DNA from 2 places in the Streptomyces monticola genome. Region 1 is predicted to be linked to the other one. Evidence: riboswitches for the same ligand, from Rfam matches in the RefSeq annotation. Region 1 holds a riboswitch; the other holds the start of a gene.

The links. Region 1 has a riboswitch for glycine ahead of gcvT (glycine cleavage system aminomethyltransferase GcvT). Riboswitches for the same ligand answer to the same signal wherever they lie in the genome.
Region 2: linked by a shared signal. The riboswitch ahead of gcvP (aminomethyl-transferring glycine dehydrogenase) and the one ahead of gcvT (glycine cleavage system aminomethyltransferase GcvT) in region 1 are both predicted to bind glycine.

Annotation. Positions count from the first base shown of each region.
Region 1 covers NZ_JBHTCF010000032.1:30,912-42,099, forward strand. The annotation lists gene ACFQVC_RS39870 (APC family permease) at 1-255, opposite strand, end outside; gene glyA (serine hydroxymethyltransferase) at 462-1,721, opposite strand; gene gcvH (glycine cleavage system protein GcvH) at 1,737-2,114, opposite strand; gene gcvT (glycine cleavage system aminomethyltransferase GcvT) at 2,182-3,324, opposite strand; glycine riboswitch at 3,359-3,468, opposite strand; glycine riboswitch at 3,469-3,564, opposite strand; gene ACFQVC_RS39890 (AAA family ATPase) at 3,690-4,367, shown strand; gene ACFQVC_RS39895 (hypothetical protein) at 4,506-5,162, opposite strand; gene ACFQVC_RS39900 (hypothetical protein) at 5,333-5,875, opposite strand; gene ACFQVC_RS39905 (enhanced serine sensitivity protein SseB) at 6,065-6,853, shown strand; gene ACFQVC_RS39910 (enhanced serine sensitivity protein SseB C-terminal domain-containing protein) at 6,993-7,769, shown strand; gene ACFQVC_RS39915 (ABC transporter permease) at 8,277-9,281, shown strand; gene ACFQVC_RS39920 (ABC transporter substrate-binding protein) at 9,384-11,147, shown strand.
Region 2 covers NZ_JBHTCF010000036.1:8,257-19,444, forward strand. The annotation lists gene ACFQVC_RS40735 (MerR family transcriptional regulator) at 1-465, shown strand, start outside; gene ACFQVC_RS40740 (DNA polymerase IV) at 544-2,010, shown strand; gene ACFQVC_RS40745 (PRC-barrel domain-containing protein) at 1,989-2,378, opposite strand; glycine riboswitch at 2,538-2,643, shown strand; gene gcvP (aminomethyl-transferring glycine dehydrogenase) at 2,824-5,709, shown strand; gene ACFQVC_RS40755 (DUF5999 family protein) at 5,823-6,029, opposite strand; gene ACFQVC_RS40760 (hypothetical protein) at 6,352-6,939, opposite strand; gene ACFQVC_RS40765 (glutamate-cysteine ligase family protein) at 7,435-8,958, shown strand; gene ACFQVC_RS40770 (substrate-binding and VWA domain-containing protein) at 9,151-10,914, opposite strand; gene ACFQVC_RS40775 (CPBP family intramembrane glutamic endopeptidase) at 11,079-11,188, shown strand, end outside.

The DNA.
Region 1 (11,188 bases):
CGGGCCGTGCGAGATGGTGCCGAAGCGGGCCATGGACCCGGGCAGCGGGTAGGCGGCCCCGACCTCCGCGTACGACATCGCGATCATGCCGATGAAGACGGCGCCGATCACCCAGGCGACGATCGCGGCGGGCCCGGCGACGGCGGCCGCCTGCCCGGCCCCGAACAGCCAGCCGGAGCCGAAGATCGAGCCGAGGCCGATCATGATCAGCGCGAAGAGGCTGAGCCCCTTGCGGTTCGCCGCACTCATATCCATGGGTGGTCGCCGTCCTTGGTCCTGTGCAGTCCTTTGAAACGAAGGCTTACGTAAACCGTATTTGCCGTTTCTTTGGACCAGATCGGCTATTCGGACAGGAAGTGGGGGCCCTTGGTCATGGCAAAGGGCCCGCCCTGTGGACAACCACAGAGCGGACCCTGCCTCGCGGCTGAGCCCCGTGACGCCGGCCCCGCCGCCGGACGCTCTTAGAGCGAGGGGTACAGCGGGTGCTTCGCGGCCAGGGCGGAAACCCGGGCCTTCAAGGACTCCGCGTCGTAGGAGGGCTTCAGCGCCTCCGCGATGACATCCGCCACCTCCCGGAAGTCCTCCGCCTGGAAGCCGCGCGTGGCCAGCGCCGGCGTACCGATACGCAGACCGGAGGTCACCATCGGCGGCCGCGGGTCGTTCGGGACGGCGTTGCGGTTGACCGTGATGCCGACCTCGTGGAGGCGGTCCTCGGCCTGCTGCCCGTCGAGCTCGGAGTTGCGCAGGTCGACCAGGACGAGGTGCACGTCCGTGCCGCCGGACAGCACGTCCACGCCCACGGCCTTCGCGTCGTCCTGGACGAGCCGCTCGGCGAGGATCCGGGCGCCGTCCACCGTGCGCTGCTGGCGCTCCTTGAACTCCTCGGATGCCGCCACCTTGAAGGAGACCGCCTTGGCCGCGATCACATGCTCCAGGGGGCCGCCCTGCTGCCCGGGGAAGACCGCAGAGTTGATCTTCTTGGCGAGCTCCTGCGTCGACAGGATCACACCGCCGCGCGGTCCGCCGAGGGTCTTGTGCGTGGTCGTGGTGACGACATGCGCGTGCGGTACGGGGGACGGGTGCAGACCCGCCGCCACCAGACCGGCGAAGTGCGCCATGTCGACCATCAGATACGCGCCCACCTCGTCGGCGATCCGCCGGAACGCGGCGAAGTCCAGCTGACGCGGGTACGCGGACCAGCCGGCCACGATCAGCTTCGGCTGCGATTCCTTGGCCAGGCGCTCGACCTGGTCCATGTCGACCTCACCGGTCTTCTCGTCGACGTGGTACGCGACCACGTTGTAGAGCTTGCCGGAGAAGTTGATCTTCATGCCGTGGGTCAGATGCCCGCCGTGCGCGAGATTCAGGCCCATGATCGTGTCGCCCGGCTTGAGCAGCGCGAACATCGCGGCCGCGTTCGCCTGCGCACCGGAGTGCGGCTGGACGTTGGCGGCCTCGGCGCCGAACAGCTCCTTGATGCGGTCGATGGCGATCTGCTCGACGACATCGACGTGCTCACAGCCGCCGTAGTAGCGGCGGCCCGGGTAACCCTCGGCGTACTTGTTGGTGAGGACCGAGCCCTGGGCCTCCATGACCGCGACCGGAGCGAAGTTCTCCGAGGCGATCATCTCGAGGGTGGACTGCTGGCGGTGCAGCTCGGCGTCGACCGCGGCGGCCACGTCCGGGTCGAGCTCGTGCAGCGGGGTGTTGAGCAGAGACATGGGTTGCGGCGCCCCTCAGCTTCCGGAGAACTCGGTGTACTCGGCGGCGGTGAGCAGGTCACCCGGCTCCTCCGAGACCTTGACCTTGAACAGCCAACCGTCCGTGAACGGGGCCGAGTTGACCAGGGCCGGGTCGTCCACGACGTCCTGGTTGGTCTCGGTGACCTCACCGGAGACCGGCGAGTAGAGCTCGCTCACCGACTTTGTCGACTCCAGCTCGCCGCAGGTCTCGCCCGCGGTCACCGTGTCGCCGACCTCGGGAAGCTGCACGAAGACCACATCGCCGAGGGCGTTGGCCGCGTGCTCCGTGATGCCGACCGTCGAGACGCCGTCCGCGGCGGCCGACAGCCACTCGTGTTCCTTGCTGTAGCGCAGTTCCTGTGGGTTGCTCATGAGCTGAATTCTCCTGTACGCGGGGGAGTGGTGAGGAACAAGAAAGACGCGGGGCCGACCGTAAGGGTCACTTCTGCCGCTTGTAGAACGGCAGGGCGACGACCTCGTAGGGCTCGTGGGTGCCGCGGATGTCCACGCCGACGCCCTTGGTGCCCGGCTCGGCGTGCGCGGCGTCCACGTACGCCATCGCGATCGGCTTGCCCAGGGTCGGCGACGGGGCGCCGGAGGTCACCGCGCCGATGACCGCGCCGTCCGCGACCACGTTCATCTCGGCGCGCGGCACCCGGCGGCCCTCGGCGATCAGGCCGACCAGCTTGCGCGGCGGGTTCTGCTCCGCGCGCTCGGCGGCCCGCTCAAGGGCGGCACGGCCCACGAAGGCACCGTCGTTGGTGGTCTTCTCGAACTTCACGACCCGGCCGAGTCCGGCGTCGAAGGGCGTGAGCGAGGTGGACAGCTCGTGCCCGTACAGCGGCATGCCCGCCTCGAGGCGCAGGGTGTCGCGGCAGGAGAGCCCGCACGGCGTCAGGCCGTACTCCGCGCCCGCCTCGGTGATCCGCTGCCAGACCTGCTCGGCGTGCTCGGGCTTGAGGAACAGCTCGAAGCCGTCCTCGCCGGTGTAGCCGGTGCGGGCGATCAGGGCCTGGACACCCGCCACCGTGCCGGGCAGACCCGCGTAGTACTTCAGCCCGTCGAGGTCGGCGTCCGTCAACGCCTTGACGATCTCCGGGGAGTTGGGGCCCTGCACGGCGAGCAGCGCGTAGGCGTCACGGTCGTCGCGCACCTGCGCGTCGAAGCCGGCCGCGCGCTCGGTCAGCGCGTCCAGGACCACCTGCGCGTTGGAGGCGTTGGCGACGACCATGTACTCGGGGGTCTCGTCGTCGCCGAGGCGGTAGACGATCAGGTCGTCCAGGATCCCGCCGTCCTCCCGGCAGATCATGGTGTAGCGGGCACGGCCGGTCTTGACCGAGCCGATGTTGCCGACGAGGGCGTAGTCGAGCAGATCGGCGGCGCCGCGGCCGGTCACCGTGATCTCGCCCATGTGCGAGAGGTCGAAGAGACCGGCCTTGGTGCGTACGGCGTTGTGCTCGTCGCGCTCACTTCCGTACCGCAGCGGCATGTCCCAGCCCGCGAAGTCGGTCATGGTCGCGCCGAGCGAACGGTGCACCGCGTCGAGTGCGGTCAGGCGCGGCGCTTGAGGGGAATGGCTCATGTGTCTGGCTCCCAGGGCATGACTGGCGAGGGCGTCCTCCCCATCTGTCATCGGAACCCGGGGGTTCAACCTGAGAGGTTCGCCGGGATGCCGGCTTGCACCTTGGGTGGAGCCACTGCGGCGCGGCTCGCTTTTCAGATCTGCCTCGCCCGCGCGGTAACTGGGCCTGAGAGATTCAAGGGAGGGACTTGCTCCTTCGGCGCCCCAGTGCATCACTGGGAGCTCTCCCGCGCGGATTCAAGCGGCCGGTATGGAGTTGGCCCGCACATCATTGCACGAGCCGTCAGAGGGGTAATCCGCTTGTGCCGCATTACCGTCTCTTTACAGTGGGCGGGGAAGAGTCGCGTGACCGAACGGGGAGGACGATCACGGTGCACAAGGCCAGCGCGTATCCGGCGATGACCACGGCGAGTGGTGTCACGGTGCCGGAACAGCCGGGGGCTCCGGCCGGGGAGGCGCTGGGTCCTGCGCCGGTGGTCCGCGATCTCAGGGCCCGCGAGGGGCGCACACCGCGCCGGCTCCGCTTCGGCGCGGGCGACCTGGTCGTCGTCTCCGGGCTGCCCGGCAGCGGCAAGACCACCCTGATCAAGCGGGCCGTCGCCGCCCCCCGCCTGGACTCCCAGGACGCAAGGGACCGCTGGGCCCGGCGCATGCCGCGCTTCTTGCCGTACGCCGTCTACCGCCCCCTGGTCCGTATCGCGCACTACGCCGCACTGCGCCGCGCCCTGCGCTCAGGCGAGAGCGTCGTCGTGCACGACTGCGGAACGCAGGCCTGGGTGCGCCGCTGGCTGGCCCGAGAGGCCAGGCGCCGCGGCCGCGGACTGCATCTGCTGCTGCTCGACGTCGATCCGCGCACCGCGCTCGCCGGCCAGCGGGAGCGCGGCCGCGGAGTCTCGCGCTACGCCTTCACCCGGCACCGCGGAGCGGTCGGAAGCCTGGTGCGCGACGCGGAGAACGGCCGCGTCCCCGCGGGCTGCGCCTCCGCCGTCCTGCTCGACCGCTCGGCGGCGGACGGCCTGCAGGTCCTGGGCTTCGAGGACTGAGGCGGCCCCGTGGGCGGCGCCCCGCGGGGAGCGTACGACTGCGGACCTGACTGCGGACACGACCAGCGGACCTGACTGCGGACATGAAGGAACCCCGCGCCCTGCACCGGCGCGGGGTTCCCGTTCACAGGGCGGGGCTCACATGCCCGGCAGCTTGGGCAGGCCGGGGACCGGCAGGCCCGGGATGGCCGGGGGCTGCGGGAGCCCGGGGATGGCCGGGGGCTGCGGAAGGCCCGGCACCTTCGGCGCCTCGGGGAGCTTGGCCGCGTCGGCCGGGTTCGGCAGCTTCGGCGCGTCCGGCAGGCCTTCCGTGAGCTTGCCGAGTCCGACATTGATCAGCAGGTCGACGGCGAGCTTCGGGATGGCCTGCAGGGAGATCACCAGCTTGCCGAGGTCCAGGGACGTGGCGGCCTTGATCAGCGTGTCCGCCTGGGCCTTCAGATCGGCCTTGATCTTCTTCGTCGGGTCGTCCTTCTTCTTCGCCGCCTCGCCCTCCGGCTCCGGGTCGGCGGCCTCGGTCGCGGCGAGCACTTCCTGGACGGCGGCGTTGAGCGCGGCGCGGTCGGTGTCGTCGTACGTGCCGTTCACGCCGTTCGCGGCCAGCTCGTCCAGGACGGAGTACAGGGTGTCGAAGCTGCGCTCCACACGCAGGGCGCGGTCGTCGTCGACCGGAACGGAGACGGCCGCCTGACGGGCGTTCTCGACGGCGACGGCAGGTGCGGCGCTGAGGGCGACCGTGCCGGCCGACAAGGCAACGGAGACGGCGAGAGCGGTGAGGGTTCGGCTGACGCGCATGGCGGGGGTTCCCTTTCTTACGGATGTACGCGGCCCTGCGGGCCAGGGGGACGGTTCAAGCGGTCAAGCAGGTGGAGCGGGTCAAGCAGGTGGAGCGGGTCAAGCAGGTGGAGCGGGTGGAGCGGGTGGAGCAGGTGGAGCGGGTGGTGAAGCGGAGGGGGAGTCACGGGTCACTGGGGAGGCGTGGGGAGCCACGGCAGGCCCGGCGGCGGTGTCGTCGGAGCGGGCAGTTCGGGCAGCGAGCTGAGGAAGTTGGTCAGGCCCACCGCGTTGAGGAGGTCCTTGGCGAGCTTGTCCACGGCCGGCAGGGAGCCCATCACCCCGAGCCAGTTGCCATCGGACGCGGCCTGCACCAGGTTGTTGATCTCCTTCTTCAGGGCGATCCGGGCCGGGCCCACGGGCCAGTCGTCCGGGCCCTGGCCCTCGGGCGTCTCGGGCCCGAGCACGTTGTCCATCTCGTGGCGGATCTTCTCGAGAGCGCCCTCGTCCACGACGCCGAGCGCGGTCAGCGGCGACTTCCACAGCCCGTCGACCGCCACCATCAGGTCTTCCAGGTCCTGCACGGTCTCGGGAACGACGGGCCGCCCCGCCGCACCACTGCCGCCGGGGGCCAGCCGGGGCGAGGCAGCGGTGGCCGCTCCCGACGCGCCGAGCACCAGCGCGCCGCAGAGGGACGCGGTGATGACGAGCGAGGCGGCCTTGCGCGGAGCCATGTGGGAGTCCTTTCTGCGGTTCCTACTACGGCCACCCTCGAAGCGGTGACCACACTCCGCAACCAGACGGATGCGGAGCGTGTCCATTTGGGTGCACGCCGCCATCTGTCGGGTGCACGCCGTCGCCGGGAGTTAGGGTCTTTGGCGCAAGTCAGAGCGGTCGGTGAGCAGGGCGGCAGAGGGTAAGAGATGGACATTCCGGAGCAGGGCGGACAGGGAGCGCACGGGCACCCCTACGAGGGCTGGCCCGCGAACGAACTCGAAGAGGTGCTCGCGGCCTCCGTCGCCGAGGGCGCCACGCCCTCGGCCGCCGGCCGCATCCTGCAGGTGCTCGGCCGCAGCAAGGTGTGGGTGCCGCTGCCCAACGGGGGCGGCAACGACAGCCCGAACCTCGATCTGCCCACCATGGACATCCACGGCGCGGCCTTCGTCCCCGTCTTCAGCTCCGAGCAGCAGTTCCTGCGGGTCGTCGGCGGGCACATGGCGTACACGGTGGCGCCCGCCGTGGAGTTCGCCCGCGGCCTGCCGCCGCAGCTCGGCATCGCCGTGAACCCGGACGGCACCGTCGGCGTCCCGCTGCCGCCGCCCGCCGTGGCGGAGCTGTGCCGGGTCGGGCGCACCCCGCTCGACGGCCCGGCGACCGGCGGCCGCGTACGCCTCTTCGAGCCCGACTGGCAGGACGACCCGGTGGACTTCCTGGCCGCGGCGGGCGAGGAGTTCGAGGCGGCGGGGGTCGTCCTGACCGCGCGCCGCTGCCTGGCCAGCATCGAGGGGGACAGCCCTGTGATGTTCGTCGGCGTGGAGGTCTCGCACTGGGAGGGCGCGGAGCGGAATCTCCCGATGGACGCCCTCGGCCGTGCGCTCGGCCGGATCCCGGTGGCCTGGCCGGTGAACCTGGTGCTGCTCGATGTCACACAGGACCCGGTGGCCGACTGGATGCGCGGGAAGGTGCGGCCCTTCTACACCCGCGGGCACTGAGTCCGGCCGTGGAGCGCCGCTGTGGGGAGCGCCGCATAAGCTGGTTTCATAGCCCGGGAGTCCCCATGGCGGCCCGGGTGTCCGGGGCGGGGGAGAACGACCAATGCGTACGGGTACGGGGCGAAGGGGCGGTCCACTAGTGAGTGCGTCGGGCACGGCTGCGGCCGGGCAGATCGAGCACATGCTGCGCCAGGTGACACCCGGGCGGTACGACGCGTATGAAGCGCTGCTCGGCGCGCTCGCCGAGGACCAGGTCTGGATGCTGCTCTGGCACGGCCAGGCCGGATCGCCGGCGGCGCAGTACGGAAACATGGAGGTCGACGGCCTCGGCTACGCACCGTGCGTGACCTCGGCCCAGGAGCTCGCCGCCTCCGGCTGGAACCGGGCCCACGAAGTCGTCTCGGGCACCGATGTGGCCCGCACCCTCTATCCCGACCACTACGGCCTGTGGCTGAACCCGCACGCGCCGGGCGGCGGCGTCGGCATCCCCTGGCTCGATCTGCGGCGGATCGCCACCGGCCTGGACAAACTGCCCGCGGGGCCGCTGCGCCTCGCCGAACCGGCCATCGAGATCCCGCAGTTCTACGCCCAGCTCACCCAGAACGCGCACCGCACCCCGGCGGTGCGCTCGCTGCGCAGGGCCTGGGTGCAGCCCGCCCTCGGGGCGCCCTATCTGGCCATCGGCCTGGATGTGTACGCCACCGACCCCGCGTCGGTGGACGCCGTGCGGGCGATGATGCAGCAGTCGATCTCCGTGGTGCCGGAGGGGCTGCCGGTCTCGACGGTCGCGATGTCGGACGAGTACGACCCGGTGGCGATGTGGCTCCGCGCCAATGCCCGCCCGTTCTACGACCGCGAGTCCCACGCGTCCCCCGCCGGCGGCGGCTACGGCTACCCCCAGCCCCGCGCGTACTGACGTCTTCTTCCGGTTCTTCCGGTTCTTCCGGTGAACCAGCGGCCCCGCCACGCGCCCGGTGCCGGGAAGGGGCGGGACTGGGGAAAATCGCCGTCAACCGGGCAAGTTGGGCACCCTTCGTCCGCCGAACCCCCCAACCCCCGTACGCTCAAAGCGAGTTGATCACCGCCGCCCCCGCCCAAAGAGTGGGACGCACCGCAACTTAAGTCCGAATACGGCAAGTTGCCCCCCATTCGCGCCCCCGCGGGGACGATCACGGCGTTCGCATAGCGGAAGCCTCCTGGCCACATCACGGTTGCGCATCCATTCCCTGCCAGGGCTGGCGGGTGATCGCGGCCACATTGAAGACTCCCCGCATGTACGGCCCTTCGGGCCTGTGTGCGAGCTGCCTGACCGAGCCGGCCGGTGTCGTCGGTGCCGCTTGTGCCACGCATCGCATGACGAACCAGCCGCTACCAGCGGCAAGTGTGGGCCGGTCACCACCGGTTGAGAGGGGTCCCTGCCACGATGACGGCGCCAATGCATGACACACCCACGGACGTGGCGACGGCCGCGCCCGTCGATGCCGCAACCGAGGCCGGGAGCAAGAAGGTTGAAGGGCGTTCTCTCAAGCAGATCGCCTGGCACCGTCTGAAGCAGGACAAGGTGGCCCTCGCGGGCGGCGTCGTCGTGGTGCTCCTGGTGCTGGTGAGTGTGTTCGCACCGGTGCTCGTCAGCCTCTTCGGCCACCCGCCGAACGAAGGCAACCTGGACCAGCTCGAGGACCTCACGAATCTGCCCAAGGGTGCGTTCGGCGGCATGAGCGGGGACTTCCTGTTCGGCGTCGAGCCCAACACCGGCCGGGACGTGTTCAGCCGCATCGTCTACGGCGCCCGGATCTCCATGCTCGTCGCCGTGCTCGCCGCGGTGGTCGCGGTGGTCCTCGGCACCCTGTTCGGCATCATCGCCGGCTACTTCGGCGGCTGGGTGGACGCCCTGATCAGCCGCGTGATGGACGTGCTGCTCTCGTTCCCGCAGCTGCTCTTCATCATCTCCCTGGTCTCCGTGCTCCCGGACGATCTGCTCGGGCTCACCGGCAGCAACGTGCGGATCGCGATGCTGGTCCTGGTGATCGGCCTCTTCGGCTGGCCCTACATCGGCCGCATCGTGCGCGGACAGACGCTCTCCCTCAGGGAGCGGGAGTACGTGGAGGCGGCGCGGAGCCTGGGCGGCGGCTCGCGGCACATTCTCTTCCGGGAACTGCTGCCGAACCTGGTGGCGCCGATCACCGTCTACACCACGCTCATGATCCCGACCAACATCCTCACCGAAGCCGCGCTGAGCTTCCTCGGCGCGGGTGTGCGGCCGCCGACCGCCTCGTGGGGCGGCATGCTGCGGGACGCGCTCAACGTGTATGAGCACGACCCGATGTTCATGGTCTTCCCCGGTCTGGCGATCTTCGTGACCGTACTGGCCTTCAACCTCTTCGGTGACGGGCTGCGCGACGCCCTGGACCCCAAGGGAACCCGATAGACGGCCCAACTGACTTGCCCCTGCCGCACCGTCAGGTGGCTTCTTCCCATGGTTCCTAGGCAGTCAAAGCCAAGGACCGAGAATCTCGGAGGATGCGAGAAAATGCCCACAGCTTCCACGAAACGAAGGCTCACCGCCGGTGCAGCCCTCGTCGTTGCGGCGCTGATGACCACCACAGCCTGCGGTGGCGGCGACGACGGCGACAGCGACAGCAAGGGTGCCGGCTACAACGCGGGCATCGGCAAGGTCGCGAACAAGTCGGACAAGAAGGGCGGCACGCTGCGGTTCATCGCCAAGCAGCCGCTCGACTCGGCCGACCCGCAGCGTGCGTACTACGGCATGTCCTGGGACTTCATGCGCTACTACACGCGCACCCTGGTCACCTATGACACCAAGCCGGGTGAGGCGTCCAACAAGCTGGTCCCGGACCTGGCCAAGGACAACGCCGAGATCTCCGAGGACGGCAAGACCTACACGTACAAGCTGCGTGACGGCCTGACGTGGGAGGACGGCTCCAAGCTGACCTCCAAGGACATCAAGTACGGCATCGAGCGCATCTGGGCGACCGAGGTCATCACCGGTGGTCCCGCGTACCTGAAGCAGGTTCTCGACCCCAAGGGTGAGTACAAGGGCCCGTACAAGGACAAGTCGGCCGACAAGCTGGGTCTGAAGGCGATCGAGACGCCGGACGACCAGACCATCACCTTCAAGCTCCCGAAGCCCAACAGCGACTTCGAGAACATGCTGGCCATGCCCTCCGGCTCCCCCGTGAAGCAGGAGAAGGACACCAAGGCCAAGTACGCCAACGAGCCGTTCTCGTCCGGCCCGTACAAGTTCGAGTCGTACCGCCCCGGCAAGTCCATCTCGCTGGTGCGCAACACGAAGTGGAAGAAGTCCTCCGACCCGGTCCGTCCCGCCCTGCCGGACAAGATCACGGTCACGTTCTCCTCCAACAAGGAAGAGAACGACAAGAAGTTGATGGAGGGCGAGTACGACATCGACATGAATGGCACCGGTATGACCCAGTCGGGCCGTATCACCGCCATTCAGGACCACAAGGGCAACGTCGACAACATGGAGACGGACTTCATCCGGTACGTCGCCCTGGTGACCAAGACGAAGCCGCTGGACAACGTCGAGTGCCGCAAGGCGGTCTTCTACGGCACGGACTTCTCCGCCCTGCAGAAGACCCGCGGCGGCCCGCTCGCGGCCGGTGAGATCGCCACCAGCCCGCTGCCCAAGTCCATCCCGGGCTCGGACGACTACGACCCGTACGGCGTCGGCGAGCGCAAGGGCAAGCCGGATGTGGCCAAGGCCAAGGACGCGCTGAAGAAGTGCGGCAAGCCGAACGGCTTCTCCACCAAGGTCACCGCGCGCACCGACCAGCCCAACGAGAAGGAAGCGGCCACGCAGCTGCAGCAGGACCTGGGCAAGGTCGGCATCAAGCTCGAGGTCGACACCATCGTCGGTTCCGAGTCCTCCAGCATCACCGGTTCGCCCGCGGTCACCAAGAAGCGCGGCTACGGCCTGATCATGAGCGGCTGGGGCCCGGACTTCCCGTCCGGCCAGGGCTTCGGCCAGCCGCTGTGGGACAGCCGCTTCATCGCCGAGAACGGCAACTACAACGAGGCGCAGGTCAGCGACCCGAAGATCGACAAGATGTTTGACGACGCCCTCGCCGCCGGTTCGCCGGAAGAGGCCGCGAAGATCTACACCGACCTGAGCCACGAAGTGATGGACCAGGCCGTGTGGATGCCGTTCCTCCAGGAGAAGAACATCACCTGGCGCGGTCCGCGGGTGACCAACGTCTACTCCTCCGCCGCCTATAGCGGCCGCTACGACTACATCTCGCTCGGCGTGAAGTAGTAGCAGGGCCGTCCCAACCGCCGAAACCCGCCAGTCCGAAG
Region 2 (11,188 bases), on a different contig from region 1:
GCGTGCGCGGCCGCCGGCATCACCTATCGGCAGCTCGACTACTGGGCTCGCACCGGTCTTGTGGAACCGAGTGTGCGGGCGGCGTACGGCTCGGGGAGCCAGCGGCTCTACAGCTTCCGCGACGTTGTCGTCCTGAAGATCGTGAAGCGTTTCCTCGACACCGGGGTTTCGCTGCAGAACATTCGCACGACGGTGCAGCATCTGCGCGATCGCGGGTTCGCGGATCTCGAGCGGATGACGCTGATGAGCGATGGCGCGACGGTGTACGAGTGCACGTCGCCCGCCGAGGTCGTCGAACTGCTGCAGGGCGGTCAGGGCATCTTCGGGATCGCCGTGGGCGTGGTGTGGCGGGATGTGGAGGCCGCGCTGTCCCAGCTGCACGGGGAGCGGATCGACACCGGTGAGACGCTGGTCGGCAACCACCCGGGCGATGAGCTCGCGCGGCGCCGCAACCGCGCCGGGTGAGCTGCGGGCGCGCGGAGCGCGGCATGGGCGAGTGCTGATCGCGCCCGATTGTCAGTGCCGTAGGGCAGCATCGGTCTCGTGAGATCGGCGCCCACGATTCTGCATCTGGACATGGATGCCTTCTTCGCCTCGGCGGAGCAGGCAGCCAAGCCCAGTCTGCGCGGGAAAGCGGTGGTCGTGGGCGGCCTCGGGCCGCGTGGGGTGGTGGCCACCGCTTCGTATGAGGCACGGCGCTTCGGAGTGCACTCGGCGATGCCGATGGGCCAGGCCCGCAGGCTGGCGCCGAACGCCGCCTATCTGGTGCCGCGCTTCGGCCTGTACCGCGAGATCAGCGAGCAGGTCATGACGTTGCTGCGGGAGCTGTCGCCGCTGGTGGAGCCGCTGAGCCTGGATGAGGCCTTCGTGGACCTGGAGGCGGGCGGCGCGGCCTCGGACGAGCGGTCGGCGCGCGCGGTGGGGGAGCGGCTGCGGGCGGACATACGCGCGGTGACCGGGCTTACGGGCTCGGTGGGGCTCGCCGCGTCGAAGATGCTGGCGAAGATCGCGTCGGAGGATGCCAAGCCCGATGGTCTTGTGCTGATCGAGCCGGGCACGGAGCGCGAGCTGCTCGGGCCGATGTCGGTGCGGACGCTGCCCGGGGTCGGGCCGGTGACGGGCGACCATCTGAGGCGCGCCGGGATCACCACGGTCGCGGAGATCGCGGAAGCGGGGCAGGACGAGCTCGTACGGCTGCTGGGGAAGGCGCACGGGGTGCATCTGTACGCGATGGCCCTCGCGCACGACGAGCGGCCCGTGGTGGCCGAGCGGGACACGAAATCGGTGTCGGTGGAGGACACCTTCGACATCGACATCCACGACCGCGTGCGGGTCCGTCTGGAGGTGGACCGGCTCGCCGAGCGGTGCGTGCAGCGGCTGCGGGTCGGCGGGCACTCGGGCCGGACGGTGGTCCTGAAGGTCAGGCGGTACGACTTCTCGACGCTGACCAGGTCGGAGACGCTGCGGGGGCCCACCGACGACCCGGGAGTGGTGCGGGAGGCCGCGGCCCGGCTGCTGGAGTCCGTGGACACCACGGGCGGTGTGCGGCTGCTCGGGGTGGGGGTCTCGGGGCTCGCGGACTTCACACAGGAGGATCTGTTCGCGCAGGCGGCGGCGCAGGCGGCCCAGGTCGCCGAGGCCGCTGAGGCGACGGCGGTGGCGCAGCGTGCCGAGGCGGCCGCTGCCGTGGCCGAGAGCGACGCGGCGCAGGAGCAGGGCGGGGCGGAGCCGTCGGGCGGGGACGGGGCCGAGCAGGGCGCCGAGGCCGCCTCGGAGCGTCGCTGGCTGGCGGGGCACGATGTGCGGCATGCCGAGTACGGCCCGGGGTGGGTGCAGGGCAGTGGCCTGGGGCGGGTCACCGTGCGGTTTGAGACGCCCGGATCGGCGCCGGGGCGGGTGCGTACGTTCAGAACCGACGATCCCCGGCTCGAGCGGTCCGAGCCCTTGCCGCTGGTTTCCGCGGCGCCGCTGCTCTGCGAGGACGCGGGTCAGGGGGCGTCGTCGGGGTAGTCCCTGCCTGCGATCCGGCCGAAATCGCGGTCGGGTGGCGGCGCGTCTGTGGGGGCTGCGATATCGATTCCGTAGTGGTGGTAGAGCTGCAGTTCCTGCTCGGGGGAGAGATGGCGGCCCACTCCGAAGTCGGGGGCGTCCTTGATCAGGGAGCGCTCGAAGGGGACTCGGAGGGTGCCGTCGACCAGTTCGCTGGGCTCCAGGGGCACGAAGGCGTCCCGGCTGAACAGGCCGGTGCGTATCGCCGCCCACTCCGGGGCTCCTGTGGCGTCGTCGAGATAGACCTCGTCCACCGTGCCGAGCTTGTTGCCCTTGCTGTCGAACGCCTTGCGGCCGATCAGGCTTCGCGGGTCCACATCGGTCTGCACGGTCCCTCCAGAAGCTCGCAACACATCCGCAGTCACTGCGGCAACACATCTGTAATCACTACGAAAGAGCACAATCCGGATGGTGGCCACTCGAGGCCTACTCGGGCAGCTCTCCAGGCTTCCTCAGGGGTATGCGCTGGTAGGCTGGCAGGCGGCTGCTGACCCCGTGCGGGAGAGCTCTCCGGTCGACAAAGCTGACGTCCGGAGGCGCCGAAGGAGCAAATCCTCCCCGGAATCTCTCAGGCACCTGTACCGCACGGACGAGGTCACTCTGGAAAGCAGGGCGGGCGTCGACGGCTCCCGCTCTCACCGACGGTGAAAGCCGGGACGCCAGTGAGCGGGCGTGCCGGTGAAACTCTCAGGTTGAGATGACAGAGGGGGAGGCCGTCCGGGTACCCGCGCCGTGGTACCCCTCGCAGGTCGTATCGACCAGGAGGCCTCCGCAATGACTGCCCCTCGCATTCCGCTCTCTCAGCTGGAGCGTGGCATCCCCTTCGAGCAGCGTCACATCGGGCCCGACGCCGAAGCCCGGGCCAAGATGCTGGCCCAGGTCGGATACGGCTCGCTCGATGAGCTCACCGCGGCCGCGGTGCCCGATGTGATCAAGAGCGCCGAGGCACTGGATCTGCCCGCGGAGCGCACCGAGGCCGAAGTCCTCGCCGAACTGCGCTCGTTGGCGGACCGCAACGAGGTGCTCGCGCCGATGATCGGCCTCGGCTACTACGGCACCTTCACGCCGCCGGTGATCCTGCGCAACGTCATGGAGAACCCGGCCTGGTACACCGCGTACACCCCGTACCAGCCGGAGATCTCGCAGGGGCGTCTGGAGGCGCTGCTCAACTTCCAGACCGTTGTGGCCGATCTGACCGGACTGCCCACTTCCGGCGCCTCGCTGCTCGACGAGGGCACCGCGGCCGCCGAGGCCATGGCGCTGTCCCGGCGGGTCGGCAAGGTCAAGGACGGTGTGTTCCTGATCGACGCGGACGCGCTGCCGCAGACCATCGCCGTGATCGAGACGCGGGCCGAGCCGACCGGCGTCGAGGTCGTCGTCGCCGATCTGTCGCAGGGCATTCCGGCCGACGTCGCCGAGCGCGGTGTCTTCGGTGTGCTGCTTCAGTACCCGGGCGCCTCCGGTGCCGTACGTGATCTGAAGCCGGTGATCGAGCAGGCGCACGAACTCGGTGCGATCGTCACGGTTTCTGCCGATCTGCTCGCGCTCACGCTGCTGACCTCGCCCGGCGACCTTGGCGCGGACATCGCGGTGGGTACGACGCAGCGCTTCGGTGTGCCGATGGGCTTCGGCGGGCCGCACGCCGGATACATGGCGGTGCGCGAGAAGTTCGCACGCAGCCTGCCGGGAAGGCTCGTCGGCGTCTCGGTCGACGCGGACGGGAACCAGGCGTACCGCCTCGCGCTGCAGACCCGTGAGCAGCACATCCGCCGTGAGAAGGCGACGAGCAACATCTGTACCGCGCAGGTACTCCTTGCCGTCATGGCCGGGATGTACGCCGTGTACCACGGGCCGCAGGGGCTGAAGGACATCGCCCGGCGCACCCACCGCTACGCCACGATCCTGGCGGCGGGCCTGGAGGCCGGCGGTGTCGAGGTCGTGCACGGCGCCTACTTCGACACGCTGACGGTGCGGGTGCCCGGCAAGGCCGCCGATGTGGTGGCCGCCGCCCGTGAGGGTGGCGTGAATCTGCGCCTCGTGGACACCGACCGGGTGGCGATCGCCTGTGACGAGACCACCGCGCGGGCCCAGCTGGCCGCGGTCTGGGCGGCCTTCGGTGTCGAGGCCGACATCGAGGCGCTGGACGTGACCGCCGCCGAGACGCTGCCCGGCGGGCTGCTGCGCGGCGACGCGTATCTGACGCATCCGGTCTTTCACCAGTACCGCTCCGAGACGGCGATGCTGCGTTATCTGCGCAAGCTGTCGGACCGGGACTACGCGCTCGACCGCGGCATGATCCCGCTGGGCTCCTGCACGATGAAGCTCAATGCCACCACCGAGATGGAGGCCGTCACCTGGCCCGAGTTCGGTGCCCTCCACCCCTTCGCGCCCGCCGAGCAGGCGCAGGGCTATCTGACGCTGATCCGTGAGCTGGAGGAGCGGCTCGCCGAGGTCACCGGGTACGACAAGGTGTCGCTGCAGCCCAACGCCGGTTCACAGGGCGAGCTCGCCGGTCTCCTCGCGGTGCGCGGCTACCACCGGGCCAACGGCGACGAGCAGCGAACCATCTGCCTCATCCCGTCCTCCGCGCACGGCACCAACGCCGCGAGCGCCGTGATGGCCGGGATGAAGGTCGTGGTCGTCAAGACCGCGGACGACGGCGAGATCGACGTCGAGGACCTGCGCGCCAAGATCGAGAAGCACCGCGACGAGCTGGCCGTGCTCATGATCACGTACCCGTCGACGCACGGTGTCTTCGAGGAGCACGTCGCCGACATCTGCGCTCAGGTGCACGACGCGGGCGGCCAGGTGTACGTCGACGGCGCGAACCTCAACGCGCTTGTGGGGCTTGCCAAGCCGGGCCGGTTCGGCGGCGACGTATCGCATCTGAATCTGCACAAGACCTTCTGCATCCCGCACGGCGGCGGCGGTCCCGGTGTCGGTCCCGTCGGTGTGCGTGCGCACCTGGCGCCGTATCTGCCCAACCACCCGATGCAGCCCGCCGCGGGCCCGGAGACCGGGGTCGGCCCGATCTCGGCGGCCCCCTGGGGCTCGGCCGGGATCCTGCCGATCTCGTGGTCGTACGTCCGGCTCATGGGCGGCGAGGGCCTCAAGCGCGCCACGCAGGTCGCGGTGCTCGGCGCCAACTACATCGCCAAGCGGCTCGAACCGCACTACGAAGTGCTGTACACGGGACCCGGCGGGCTCGTGGCGCACGAGTGCATCATCGACCTCAGGCCGCTGACGAAGGCGACGGGTGTCACGGTGGACGACATCGCCAAGCGCCTCATCGACTACGGCTTCCACGCGCCGACCATGTCCTTCCCGGTGGCCGGCACGCTGATGATCGAGCCGACCGAGAGCGAGGATCTGGCGGAACTCGACCGTTTCTGCGCCGCGATGATCGCCATCCGGGCGGAAATCGAGAAGGTCGGTTCGGGCGAGTGGCCCGCGGACGACAATCCGCTGCGCAACGCCCCGCACACCGCGGGCGTGCTCGCCGGTGACTGGGAGCATCCCTACGACCGCCAGGAGGCCGTCTTCCCGGACGGTGTGGTCGCGGCCGACAAGTACTGGCCGCCGGTGCGCCGGATCGACCAGGCCTACGGCGACCGCAATCTGGTGTGCTCCTGCCCGCCGATCGACGCGTACGAAGGCTGAGCGTGTGATGTGTCCGGGCGGCTGAGCGGCTGAGCTGCTAGCTTCAGGGCACAAATGAGGGCCGGTTCGGAGATCTCACTCCGGGCCGGCCCTTTGTGTTCGAAGCGCCGCTGCTAGGCGGCGCGCACCACCTCGTCGGTACCCAGTGGCCGGTGCGGGGCGATGATCTGCCCGTCCGGCAGCAGCTCACCGGTGTCCTCGAAGACAAGGACGCCGTTGCACAGCAGGCTCCAGCCCTGCTCCGGGTGGTGCGCCACGAGAAGGGCTGCCTCCCGGTCGGCTGAGTCGGCTGTCGGGCAAGGTGGCTGGTGCTGGCACATGGAAGAGTTCTTTCGCTGCGTCGTGGTTGAGATCTGTGTCCTGCGGCTCGATGCGGTGTTCATGCCGCCCCCCGTTTGTGTGTCGGTCCGGTCTAAGTGTTGCCCTACGGACGTGATTCCGCAGGGATTTAGCGGCAGCGCTCCTCACCGGAGTATGACGCGTCACCCGTGCGGACGGTTCAGTCCAACTGCTCTGCCCCTTCGGGTGGTTAGGGGTGGCCGGATGGGGCTAGTCCGGATGGGCATTCACCGTCGGCGGTGCGGGTGGGACAGCACTGTGCCCCGCGGCCGGTGCGGGCTGCGGGGCACGGGAGGTGCGGGCTCAGGCGGGTGAGCCGAGCAGGGGCACGGGTGCCAGACGGTGCGTCAGGACCGGCAGAAGTTCGGCGACCTGGTGCGGCAGATGGGCGGCGATCCCCGGTGGGGCGGGGGCGAGCGGCACGAGGATGTCGGTGGCCTTGGGGCTGCCCGAGGCGCCGTCGGCGTCCACGTCGTCATGCAGCCACAGGGTGAGCATGTACAGCTCGGGTACGGAGAGCAGACGCGGCTGATAGGACGAGGGCATCTTCTCCGCCTGGCGCAGGGCGCGCTCGGTGGCGGTGATGTACGGGCCCTCGAAGAAGTGCGAGAACGCCCAGCCGTCCGGAGTGAGCCTGGTGTCGCCCGCGGCCACCGCGCGGTCGCCGCACCGGATCAGGAAGCGCCAGCCGGCGAGGCGGGTGCGCGGCGGGCCGCCGCGTGCGGTGACACGGTCGAGGACGTGTACCGGAAGCGGGAGTTCGGGACTTGCCGGTCCCTGGGCGTTGCGCAGGGACGGGGTGCGGGCCTCACGTACGGCAGTGGGGGAACCGAGTGCCGCGAGGACGCTGCGCAGGGCCGGCGCGGGAGCCGGGGGGACATGCAGCGGCATGGTGGGTCGCCTCTCATTCGACAGGCTGGGGTGACACGGGGGTGGCACGGGGGCAGATGCGGACGACGCTGTCAGCTCTCGGGGCCAGAGGGGCGGGGGGCCCGAGTACGGGTCGCCAACTCTCTGCCTCGTTCGCGGAGTTTATACGACGTGTGTTCAGGCAGTGTTTCGTCTAGCCGCCCCGCATATCGCTGACAAGGCGCTATTCGGACGGCTCATTGCGGGGTTTATCCCGATTCTCCGTCGCGTCGGCTGCGTGACCTCGACCGCTGTGCGTCAAGCGGTCGGCCGGTTCTCGTCGGCGTTTTTCACCAGATGTGGTCACGGCGCATCTGCGATTAGCCGCTTGCCCCGTGAATGTGCCCGGAGCCACCAGGGTTGAGCGTAGTGGGCGCCGGGCATGTGCGGGGCGTTATCGATCACATTGCCTGGGCATCATCCTCCGTGACGCAGCGGCAGGAACGGTGGGCTGCCCAATCGAGGAGGGACACTTCGATGGGGGAGAAGGTCGCAGCCGGAGCGTTCGACCTGTCCGACCGGCAACGCTACCGGCGGAAGTTGCAGCAGTGTCTTGCGGGACTTCGGAGGCTTCTCGAGGAGAAGCGGTTCGACCGTCCGCAGAATCTGATGGGCATGGAGATAGAGCTGAATCTCGTGGGGCCCGACGGGCTGCCGAGGATGTTGAATGCGGAGGTTCTACAGCGTATCTCGAGCCGTGATTTCCAGACCGAACTCGCAATGTTCAATCTGGAAGTGAATATTGCCCCGCACCGGCTTCGCGGGCGGGTTTTCGATCAGCTCGACGAGGAACTGCGCACCGGTCTCGCATATGCCCATCGCAAGGCCAATGAAGTCGCCGCCGGGATCGTGATGATCGGCATTCTGCCCACGCTCGGGCAGGACGACCTGGTCTCCGCGAATCTCTCCGACGTCGACCGCTATATGCTCCTGAACGACCAGATCATGGCGGCCCGCGGCGAGGACTTCTGCCTCGATATCCAGGGTGTGGAGCGCCTCGTGTGCAGCTCGGCCTCGATAGCGCCCGAGGCGGCCTGCACCTCTGTGCAGCTGCATCTCCAGGTCACCCCGGGCCGGTTCGCCGACGTGTGGAACGCGGCGCAGGCGGTGGCGGCGGCGCAGATAGCCGTGGGCGCCAACGCGCCCTTCCTGTTCGGGCACGAGCTGTGGCGCGAGTCCAGGCCGCCGCTGTTCCTGCAGTCCACCGACACCCGCCCGCCGGAGCTGCAGGCCCAGGGGGTCAGGCCCCGCACCTGGTTCGGGGAGCGGTGGATCTCATCGGCGTACGACCTCTTCGAGGAGAACCTGCGCTACTTCCCGCCGCTGCTGCCGATCTGTGACGACGAGGACGCGCTGCGGGTGCTCGACGAGGGCGGGGTGCCGCAGCTGGCGGAGCTGGTCCTGCACAACGGCACCGTCTACCGCTGGAACCGGCCGGTGTACGGCATCGCCAACGGCGTACCGCATCTGCGGGTGGAGAACCGGGTACTGCCCGCGGGGCCCACGGTCACCGATGTCATCGCGAACGCGGCGTTCTACTACGGCGTGGTGCGGGCCCTGGCCGAGGAGAGCCGGCCGGTGTGGGCCCGGCTGCCCTTCACGGCTGCGGCGGCGAACTTCGACGCGGCCTGCCGGTACGGCATCGAGGCCGAGCTGGAATGGCCGCGTCCTGGCCGGTTCGGCGGCACCTCGGTGCGGCCTGCCGTCGATCTCGTACGCGAGGAACTGCTGCCCCTGGCCGCCGCGGGCCTTGACGCGTGGGGCGTGGAGTCCGCCGACCGTGACTTCTACCTCGGGGTGATCGAGGAGCGGTGCAGACGGCGGGTCAACGGGGCGTCCTGGCAGGCGGCGACGTACCACCGGGCACTGGGGGACGGCCTCGGCCGGGAGGAGGCCCTTGCCGCCACCACGAGCCGCTACAGCGAGCTGATGCACGCCGGGGAGCCGGTGCACACCTGGCCGGTGGGCATCGTGCCGCGGCCCGTGGTGCCGTCGGCGTGAGTCCGCGGTCGGTGTGAGCCCGCGGTCGGAGCGGGGTCGCCGTCGGCGTGAGGTGACCGGTGCGGGGTGCGGAGGCGGTCCGCGCCCCGTACCGCGGTGTCGGTCGGCGTTCGGCGGCGTCGACCGGCGCGGGTGCGGTCCGGGGCGTGGCGGGCGTGGCCCGTGGCGGGCCGACGGCGCGGGGGAGCGGGCTCAGTTGCCGCCCGCGGCGATGATCGCCTTGAGGATGACCTCCTGCATCTGGGCCGGGTCGTCGATCTGGTGGCCCGAGCCGCCGGTCGCCGCGGCGATCTCCTTGACCTCGTCCTTGTTGGCGTCCGGGCCGACCGCGATGGCGATGAGGGGAACGGGCCGCTTGGGGTCGGTGAGGCGCTTGAGTTCGCCCACCAGAGCGCTGCGGGTGATGGAGCCCGGGTCCTGGTTGGCGCCGTCGGTGAGGATCACCAGGGCGTTGAACTTGCCCTTCACATAGGTCTTCTGGGCGTCTTTGTAAGCGGCGAGCGCGGTGTCGTACAGGCCTGTGTAGCCGGGCTTGGGCTGCAGGCCGCTGTAGGCGTCGGTGAGGCGTTCGCGCTGGGTGGAGCCCTTGCCCGCCCGGTCACCCAGGCGCTGGGTGGGCACCAGCTTCTTGTAGTCGTTCTCGCCGTCCAGGAGCGTGGAGAACTCCCAGACACCGATCTCGTCCTCCGGCGTGAACTGGTCGAGTGCCTGGATGAGGGAGGCCTTGGTGACCTCGAGGCGCGATTCGCCGCGGCTCGGCACCAACTCGCCCATGGAGTTGGAGACATCGACCACGGTGGTCAGGCGCGCGCTCTGCACCGTGATCGTCCACAGGCCGAGCGTCGACTGTACTTCCTTCGGCGCCGGCGGCTCCGCCGTGGCATCGGCGAACGGCTGCGGGGCGCGCCCGCCCGCGGCGGCGACCAGCTGGTCGGACGGGTCGCCCGCGCCCGAGCGGAAGCCGTGCTTCTCCAGGATGCCGCGGCCCTTGTCCTCGCTGAGCAGGGTCATGAACCGCAGCGCGGCCCGGCTCTCGTCGGTGCTGAGCTGCGGCTCGTCGACGAGCGTGAACGGGTAGTCCAGCTGGGGGGCGCCGTCCTCGGGGTAGAAGAGTTCGAGCTGGCCCTCCTCGCTCGCCGACGCGTTGTGCGTGAACGCGGCCTGCTCGGACACGATCAGCGCCTGGTTGCGCCGCGGGTTGCCCTGCTCGGTGCCGGAGTCGTCGCGGGCCACGGTCTCCAGGGCCTGGGCGTCGCTGTCCGAGGTCCGCTGGGCGAGCACCTTCGCGGTGGCGGCGACCTGGGTGTCGCTGCCGGGCTTGTCGGCCTGCGCCGCCGACGCGCCGATCTTCGTGAGGGCGAGCAGGCCGGTGGCGCTGCGGGCCGGATCGGCGGAGCCGAGCCTGAGCTTGTCGTCCTCGGTGGCGATGGCGGTCAACTCGGCCCAGGAGTACTGCTTCTGGGGCCAGCCGACCGACTCGGCGGCCGAGGGCACCATGCCCATGGTCACGGGCGAGGAGGCGATATTGCCCGCGGCGGTCAGCGGTACGTCATTGCCGCCGAGGCTCGCCCGGTCCACCCACAGGTCGGAGTCGGGCACCCACACCTCGAAGTCGGGGTGGCCGCCGTCGCGCAGGGTGTCGGCGACTTTGTACGCCTCCTGTGCCTGGACGCGTACGTCGAGACAGCGGCCGTCGGAGGTGACGTCCTGGTCGCGGGCGTGCTCCGCCTCCTCGCGCAGCACCGGGGCCATGTCGGGCGAGGCGACCACGTCGAGGCGTATCGCGTCCTCCTCGCAGGAGCCGCCGAAGGAGAGCAGGCCGTTGCGGGCGGCGACACCGGTGCCCGTCGCGACACCGAGCACCAGTACCGTCGCGATGGCGATGGTGCGGCGGCGTGCGCGGGGACGCGACTGTGCGTCCGGCGCATAAGGGTCGGGCGAGTTGTGACGTCCCATGGCGGTGGTGCCCCTCCTCGGATGACGAAGCAAGGAAAAGGGGGAGTACGCCTCCTGTGGCGTACCGTCCCCCTCGGCCTGTCGCGCACGATCTTCGTACCTGCATTCGAGACCCTAGTGGGGCGAGGATGGGGATGAGGCGGGATTGAACAGATGGAGGAAGTGTGCAGGCGGAGGTCGGGCCAGTGGCCGGTTCTTTTCTTCAGGAGCGGCCGTCGAGGCGGATCCTCCGGAACGAGACGCTCCTCGTATTGGCGCTTTCGCTCGGTGCGAG